One region of the Nocardioides sp. GCM10027114 genome, then DNA from elsewhere that is predicted to be linked to it. Evidence: riboswitches for the same ligand, from Rfam matches in the RefSeq annotation. Region 1 holds a riboswitch; the other holds the start of a gene.
What was found. A riboswitch is a leader RNA that binds a small molecule or an ion and turns the genes downstream of it on or off. The one in region 1 is predicted to bind cobalamin.

Region 1 (3,377 bases):
CAGCTCGCAGGACACCTCGAGCGCGGTCAGGTAGATCTCCTCCTGCACCCGCGTCGAGAGCTCGCGCGCCTCGTCGGAGTCGAAGGGCAGCCGCAGCGCGAAGAACGCGTCCTGCAGCCCCATCAGCCCCAGCCCCACCGGCCGCCACCGCGGGTTCGACGCGGCCGCCTCCGGGCTCGGGTAGTAGTTGATGTCGACGACCCGGTCGAGCAGCGGGACGGCGGTCCGGACGGTCTCGCGGAGCTTCTCCCAGTCGATGGTCTCGACGAGCTCGACCGACGTGGGGTCACCGACCAGGTGCTGGGCGAGGTTGACCGAGCCGAGGTTGCAGACCGCGGTCTCGTCGTCCGAGGAGACCTCGATGATCTCGGTGCACAGGTTGGACAGGTGCACCACCGGGCCGCCGGGCCCCTCTCCCGGATGCTGGTCGCGCGTCTGGTTGCAGGTCCGGTTGGCGGCGTCCTTGAAGGTCATCCAGCCGTTGCCGGTCTGGGCGAGCGTGCGCATCATCCGGCCGTAGAGCTCGCGGGCAGGCACCTGCCGCACGTAGCGGCCCTCCTCCTCGGCCCGCCGGTACGCCGCGTCGAACGCCTCGCCCCACAGGTCCGGCAGCTCCGGCGCCTGGTCCGGGTCGATGAGCGACCACGCCTCGTCGGCCTCGACCCGCCGCATGAACTCGTCGGGCACCCAGTGGGCGAGGTTGAGGTTGTGGGTGCGCCGGGCGTCCTCACCGGTGTTGTCGCGCAGCTCGAGGAACTCCTCCACGTCGGGGTGCCACGGCTCGAGGTAGACGCAGGCGGCGCCCTTGCGGCGGCCGCCCTGGTTGACCGCGGCGACCGACGAGTCCAGCGTCCGCAGGAACGGCACGATCCCGTTCGACTGCCCGTTGGTGCCCCGGATCAGCGCCCCGCGGGACCGGACCCGGGTGAAGGAGATCCCGATCCCGCCGGCGAACTTCGACAGCTTCGCCACCTGTGCGTAGCGGCTGTAGATCGAGTCGAGGTCGTCGCGCGGGCTGTCCACGAGGTAGCACGACGACATCTGGGTGTGCCGGGTCCCGGAGTTGAAGAGCGTCGGCGACGACGGCAGGTAGGCCAGCGACGACATCAGCCGGTAGAAGCGGATGGCCTCCCCCGGGCTCTGTGCGAGCCCGCAGGCCACCCGGAGCAGGAAGTACTGCGGGGTCTCGACGACCAGCCGTGTGGTGGGGTGCCGCAGCAGGTAGCGGTCGTAGACGGTGCGCAGCCCGAAGTACTCGAACCGCCGGTCGGCGGTGTCGTCGACGGCGAAGTCGAGCTTGCGGGCGTTGTCCTTGACGAACGCCGCGGTCGCGTCGCCGATCAGCCCCTCGGCATGGCCGAGGGCGACGGACTGGCTGAAGGACGCGACGCCCTGGTTGCGCACCTCCTTGTCGATGTAGCCGGCGAGCAGCCGGGCGGCGAGCCGGGAGTACTGCGGCTCCTCGCCGATCATCTCGGCGGCCGTCTGGATCGAGAGCCGGTCCAGCTCGGCGGTGGTGGCCCCGTCGTAGAGGCCGCTGATGGTGCGGGTCGCGACCCGCATCGGGTCGACGTCGTCGAGGTCGCGGGCGACGCGGTCGACCGCCCGGACGATCTTGTTGACGTCGACGGGCTCGGTGTCCCCGTTGCGCTTGCGCACCTGCATGGACGCCCGTCTGGTGGGCGTCTCGGTGACCGTCATGTCTCTCTCCTCGCGAGATCGGTCTCGGAGGTCCGGGACACGCGGGAGGGGACCGGGCGACCCCGCACCGGGCCCCCGACAGGGCCGCGCGCGGCGTCGTACCAGCCGTCGGCCCACCCGCGAGGCCTCGGACCACCGCACCCGTCGGGTGCGGTGCGCTGGCAGGTCTTCGGACTCGCGGGCACGTCGTACGGCGCCGGGTGGCACCGCTCGACCCCTACTGGCCGTCGCTTCCCGGTCCCGTCGGACCAGTGCTGATGACGGCGGTCGTTCCCACTCACCGCTGCGGGGCAGTCCCGGAGTCACACCGGGTTCCCTCTTGCCTCGACACCCCTGGGTGGGGCGTCGAACCAGCTGCGTCCGCCACCATATGTAGGGGTGGGCCCCGATGGTGGGACCCAGATGTCGTGGTCGGCGTGTCGGGCGTGTCGCGGCACTCCCCACCACCACGACCAGCCCTTGACCGGGGCTGCAAGGCTGGCGGCATGACCCGCCACGTCGTCATCGCCGGGGCCTCGGGCTTCCTGGGCCGCCACCTGAGCAAGTCCCTCATCGACCGCGGTCACGCGGTCACGGCCCTCACCCGGAAGCAGAGCTCGGCGCCGGACGAGTCCACGTGGGACCCCTACGAGGGCAAGGTCGACCAGGGCCTCATCGAGGAGGCCGACGTCGTCGTCAACGTCGCCGGCTCCCCCACCGCCGGCAACCCCCACTCGGAGAAGTGGGCGCGCGAGCTGCGCGAGAGCCGGGTCGTCACCACGCAGGTGCTCGCCGACGCCATCGCCGCGACGGACTCAAAGCCCGTGTTCCTCGCCGGCAACGCGATCGCGTTCTACGGCGACCACGGCAGCGAGGTGCTGACCGAGGACGCCGACAGCCGCGGCGACTCCCTCATGACCCAGGTCTGCCGCGAGTGGCAGGCCGCGGCCGAGCCGGCGGTCGATGCCGGCGCCCGGGTCGCGATCCTCCGCACCGCGCCCGTGATGGACCGGACCAGCCCGCCGCTCAAGCAGCTGCGGCTGCTCTTCAAGACCGGGCTCGGCGGCAGGCTGGGCGACGGCCGGCAGTACTTCCCCGTCATCTCGCTGCGCGACTGGGTCGCGGCGGTCACCTGGCTCGCGGAGAACGACGACCTCAGCGGGCCGGTGAACCTCTGCTGCCCCACCACCCCGACCAACGCCGAGTTCACCAGGGCCCTGGCGCGCGCCGTGAACCGCCCGGCCCTCACGTTCGTGCCGGCGCCGGTGCTCAAGGTGGCCGCCGGCCGGATGGCGCCCGAGGTGCTGGGCTCCCAGAACCTGCGGCCCGCCGCGCTGGAGGCCGCCGGCTTCTCGTTCCGCGACCGCGACGTCACCTCGGTCCTCGCCTCCGCGCTGGCCAAGGAGCCGAAGGCCCGCAAGTAGTGGGCGGAGGTAGGCTGCCCGGGTGAGCGAGCTTGCCTTCCGCGTCGCCGGGCTCGGCGACGACGCCGTCGAGTACCTCGCCGCGTGGGACCTCCAGCGCGGGGTCCACGCGGATGTCGTCGAGGGCCGCTCCCCCGACACCGTGCTGCTGCTCGAGCACCCGCCGGTCTTCACCGCCGGGAAGCGCACCGACCCCCACGAGCGCCCGGCCGACCCCGGCGGCGCACCGGTCATCGACGTCGACCGCGGCGGCAAGATCACGTTCCACGGCCC
Region 2 (3,377 bases), on a different contig from region 1:
GGCCACGGGGTGCAGGTCTCGGCGCAGCCGTGGGCGGACCATCAGGCCGCCTGCCTCCGACGCAGGAGGGCGACGACGCCGGCCACGCCGAAGAGCCCGGCGATGCCGACCGGGGCCACCCAGGTGGGCAGGCCGCCGTCAGCCGAGGGCGGGTCGCCGACCGCGACGGCGTCGTCGTCGGCCGGGGTCAGCTCGGCCGAGGGCGAGGGGTCCTCGTCCTTCGTCCTGGACTCGGCCTTCCGGTCCTTGCGGTCGCCCTTGCCGCGGTCGGTCTTGCCGTCGGACCTGCCGTCGGACCTGCCGTCGGACCTGCCGTCGCCACCGGCCCGCTGCTTCGGGCCCTCGCTCGGCGCAGCGCTCGCCGAGGGCGACGGCGACGCCGAGCTGGGAGCGCCACCGGCCGAGCCCGTCGTGCCGCCGGTGGAGCCGCCGGAGCCTGATCCGCCGGCGGAGCCGCCGCCGGAACCACCGGAGCCGCCGGAGCCGCCGCTGCCGCCGGAGGCGTTGTGCTGCGGCGGGGCGACGCTCGGCTGGTCCTGCGTGCCGCCGTCCTGCCAGACGAGGCCGAGGGAGCCGCCGTCGGGGACCTCGAGACTGTCGATGCCCTCGCTGGAGTAGACCCAGCCGCCCTTGCCGTCGGACCAGAAGATCCCCCAGTAGGCGTCCGCCGGGGGCATGGTGCGGCACTCCGCGTCGGCGGGCAGGCCGTCGACCTTGCAGACGACGCCCGGGTACTGCTGGGTGCGGGTCAGGTCGTGGTGGACCTCGGCGATGGCTGACGCGACGTCGCCGCCGCCCTCGGCCACGCAGTCGGTCTCGGTGCCGCCGCCCGCGCCGTTGAAGTCGACGACCACGGACACGCCCGCACCGGTGGCGCAGGTCGCCGCCGACGCCGGCGGCATCGGGACGAGCACCAGGCTCGCCGCCGCGAGGACCCCCGCGGCGACGAGACGGCTGGCTGCCTGCCGGCCGGCGCTGCGTGCTGCGCGAAGCACGGTCAGCGGTTCCGGCACTGCTCGACGGTCAGGAAGGACAGCGCCGGCGCGGCCTGGGTGGTGGCACGCCGCCACTGGTCCTCGGCCTCGACGGTGATGCCGTCCTGCTTGGCCGTGCGGTAGCCGGCGCGGTCGTAGGCGATGGCGCCCGTCTCGCCCGCGAGCGGCGTGCCCGCCTGGCCACGGCCGACGGTCAGCTTGTCGACCCAGCCGGCCGCCTTGACTGCCGGCCTGCAGGAGCCGCGCTCACCCAGCGCCCAGGCGGCGAGGCCGGTGCTGTTCGTGTTGCTGCCCTCCTCGCTTCCGCCGAAGCTCCCGTTGGTCTTCTGCTGCTGCTTGAGCCACGAGACGGCGTCGTTGACCGCGTTCCGGACGACCTTGCCCTTGCGGCCCGATTCCAGCAGGTTGATGACCGACAGCGCGGTGACGTCGGTGCTCGGTGCCGACGACGCCGCGTCGCCGCCGTCGCACGACTGGTCGGGGGCCGCCTTGGGCGCGAAGGCGAGACGGAAGTAGCCCGCGTCGCACTGCTGCTGGAGCAGGAAGCGGAGGGCGTCGCCGGCGCGGTCGGAGCCGGCGCGGGCCAGACCACGCGCGGCGAAGGCCTGCCCGATGGTGTTGGCGTAGTCGGTGCCGGTGGTCTCGTCCTCGATGCGGCCGACCTGCCCGGGCACGTTGCTGACCAGGCCCTCGAGGCGCTGGACGAGGTCCTTGCCGCCGAGCCGGGTCGGGTCGCCGCCGGTCGCCTGGGCGAGGACGACCGCCTTGGCCACGGAGCCGGCGTACACGTCGGAGGAGCCCCAGTCGGCGCCGGTCGTCCAGCTGTCGACGTGGGGCGCGATGGCGCGACGGATCTTACGTTCGGCCTTGCGCTGACCGCCGATCGCGTCGAGCGCGAGGGCGAGGTCGGCGGTGAGGCCGTAGTCGTCGAAGTCGTACTGGTTGTTGTGCACCAGGCCGCCGGTGAGCTGCTGCTTGAGCCAGCGGCCGCTGCGGTCGTCGGCCGCGGCGGCGGCCGGCCCGGCGAGGGTGGTGGCGAGCATCAGTCCGGCGGCGACAGCCGCGACCGGACGGAGGACGTGACGCATGAAGATCCTTCCCGCTGCACAGCGGGAGGCGACCCGGACCGGGTGTCCACCCGCTGCTTTCCTCGACAGCGATGTGTTCAGGACGCGTCGTCGCGGGTGTTCCGGCTCGCGGCCCCGAAGGACCGCCTACGGTTGCGGGTCAGCGCCGGACTTGGACCGGCTTCCCCCTGCGACGGGCGTGATTGATGTGTGCGAGCGGCACACTACCCCGGTTTCGCGCTCCCCCGCGCCGCGGTCCGTACGAGGTGGCCGGACGTCACCGCGCACGTACTGGCCGATGCCGCCTATCTGCGGCGGTGGAACCGCACGTCGCCGGATGCGTGGAACTCCGTCGTGTACGCCGGGTCGTGGGCGCGGTGGTGGTGCCACGAGCACAGGCTGACCCCGTCGTCGAGGTCGGTCCGGCCGCCCAGGGCCCACTCGTGCTTGTGATGCGCCTCGGACCAGGTCGCGGGGATGGTGCAGCCGGCCGCGCGGCAGGTCTTGTCGCGCACCGCCATCGCGAGGCGTTGGGCGTCGGTGAACAGCCGCTTCGCCCGTCCTTGGTGGAGGATCTCGCCCTTGCCGCCGAGCACCATCGGGACCAGGTCCGCGGTGCAGGCCAGCCGCATCGCCTCCGACGCGGACACGAGATCGCCAGTCCCGAGCCCGGCGGCACCGAGCCGGGCGCGGAGCTGGTCGAGATCGATCGTCACCACCACCGTGGTGGCGCGGCCGCCGTGCCGCGGCAGCCTCGCGGGGTCGAGGTGCTCGAGCAGCGCACCGAACGCCTCCCCGAGCAGCCGGTCGCGCGGGACCTTCTCGTCGCCACTTGCTTGGCGTGGGCTGGAGTACGCGTCCAGGTAGGTCCGGAGCCGCCCCGCCACCGCATCACTCACCCGGGCATGGATCTCGGTCGTGCCGTCGCCCTGTCGCCGGAACGTCAGGCTGGTGCGGCGCCGGGCGTGCGCCTCGGCCCGCTCCAGCGCGTCCCGCTCCGCCGCCTCCGCCACCTCGGGGGCGACGACCTCGAGCACCTTCGCGCCGAGCACCCGCAGCTGTTTCGGCGCGAAGTGGGCGGCCTGACCGACGAGGTACTCCTCCGCCCGCGCCACGACCTCCGGGTCGAGGTCGGCGGGCAGGTCGTCGAGCGCGGCCACCAGCACCCGCGCCTGGGCCGGATTCACCGACCCCTGCGCGAGCCCCTGCCCGACCCGGGACCACCTGCCGGTGATCGCCTCGGCCAGCCGGGCCGCCCCCAGCGCGCGGCCGGCGTCGGTGCGGGTCGCGTTGGCCAGCCACGCCGCCGCCGACC

Region 2: it holds a riboswitch for cobalamin, as region 1 does, so the genes downstream of both, ACFP2E_RS17265 (hypothetical protein) here and ACFP2E_RS04215 (ribonucleoside-diphosphate reductase subunit alpha) in region 1, are expected to answer to the same signal.

What each region holds. Positions count from the first base shown of each region.
Region 1 is NZ_JBHSSS010000007.1:38,590-41,966, forward strand. It holds gene ACFP2E_RS04215 (ribonucleoside-diphosphate reductase subunit alpha) at 1-1,701, opposite strand, end outside; cobalamin riboswitch at 1,844-2,071, opposite strand; gene ACFP2E_RS04220 (TIGR01777 family oxidoreductase) at 2,187-3,104, shown strand; gene lipB (lipoyl(octanoyl) transferase LipB) at 3,127-3,377, shown strand, end outside.
Region 2 is NZ_JBHSSS010000029.1:99,410-102,786, reverse strand. It holds gene ACFP2E_RS17275 (energy-coupling factor transporter transmembrane component T) at 1-42, opposite strand, end outside; gene ACFP2E_RS17270 (hypothetical protein) at 42-1,013, opposite strand; gene ACFP2E_RS17265 (hypothetical protein) at 998-2,083, opposite strand; cobalamin riboswitch at 2,157-2,299, opposite strand; gene ACFP2E_RS17260 (DUF222 domain-containing protein) at 2,368-3,377, opposite strand, start outside.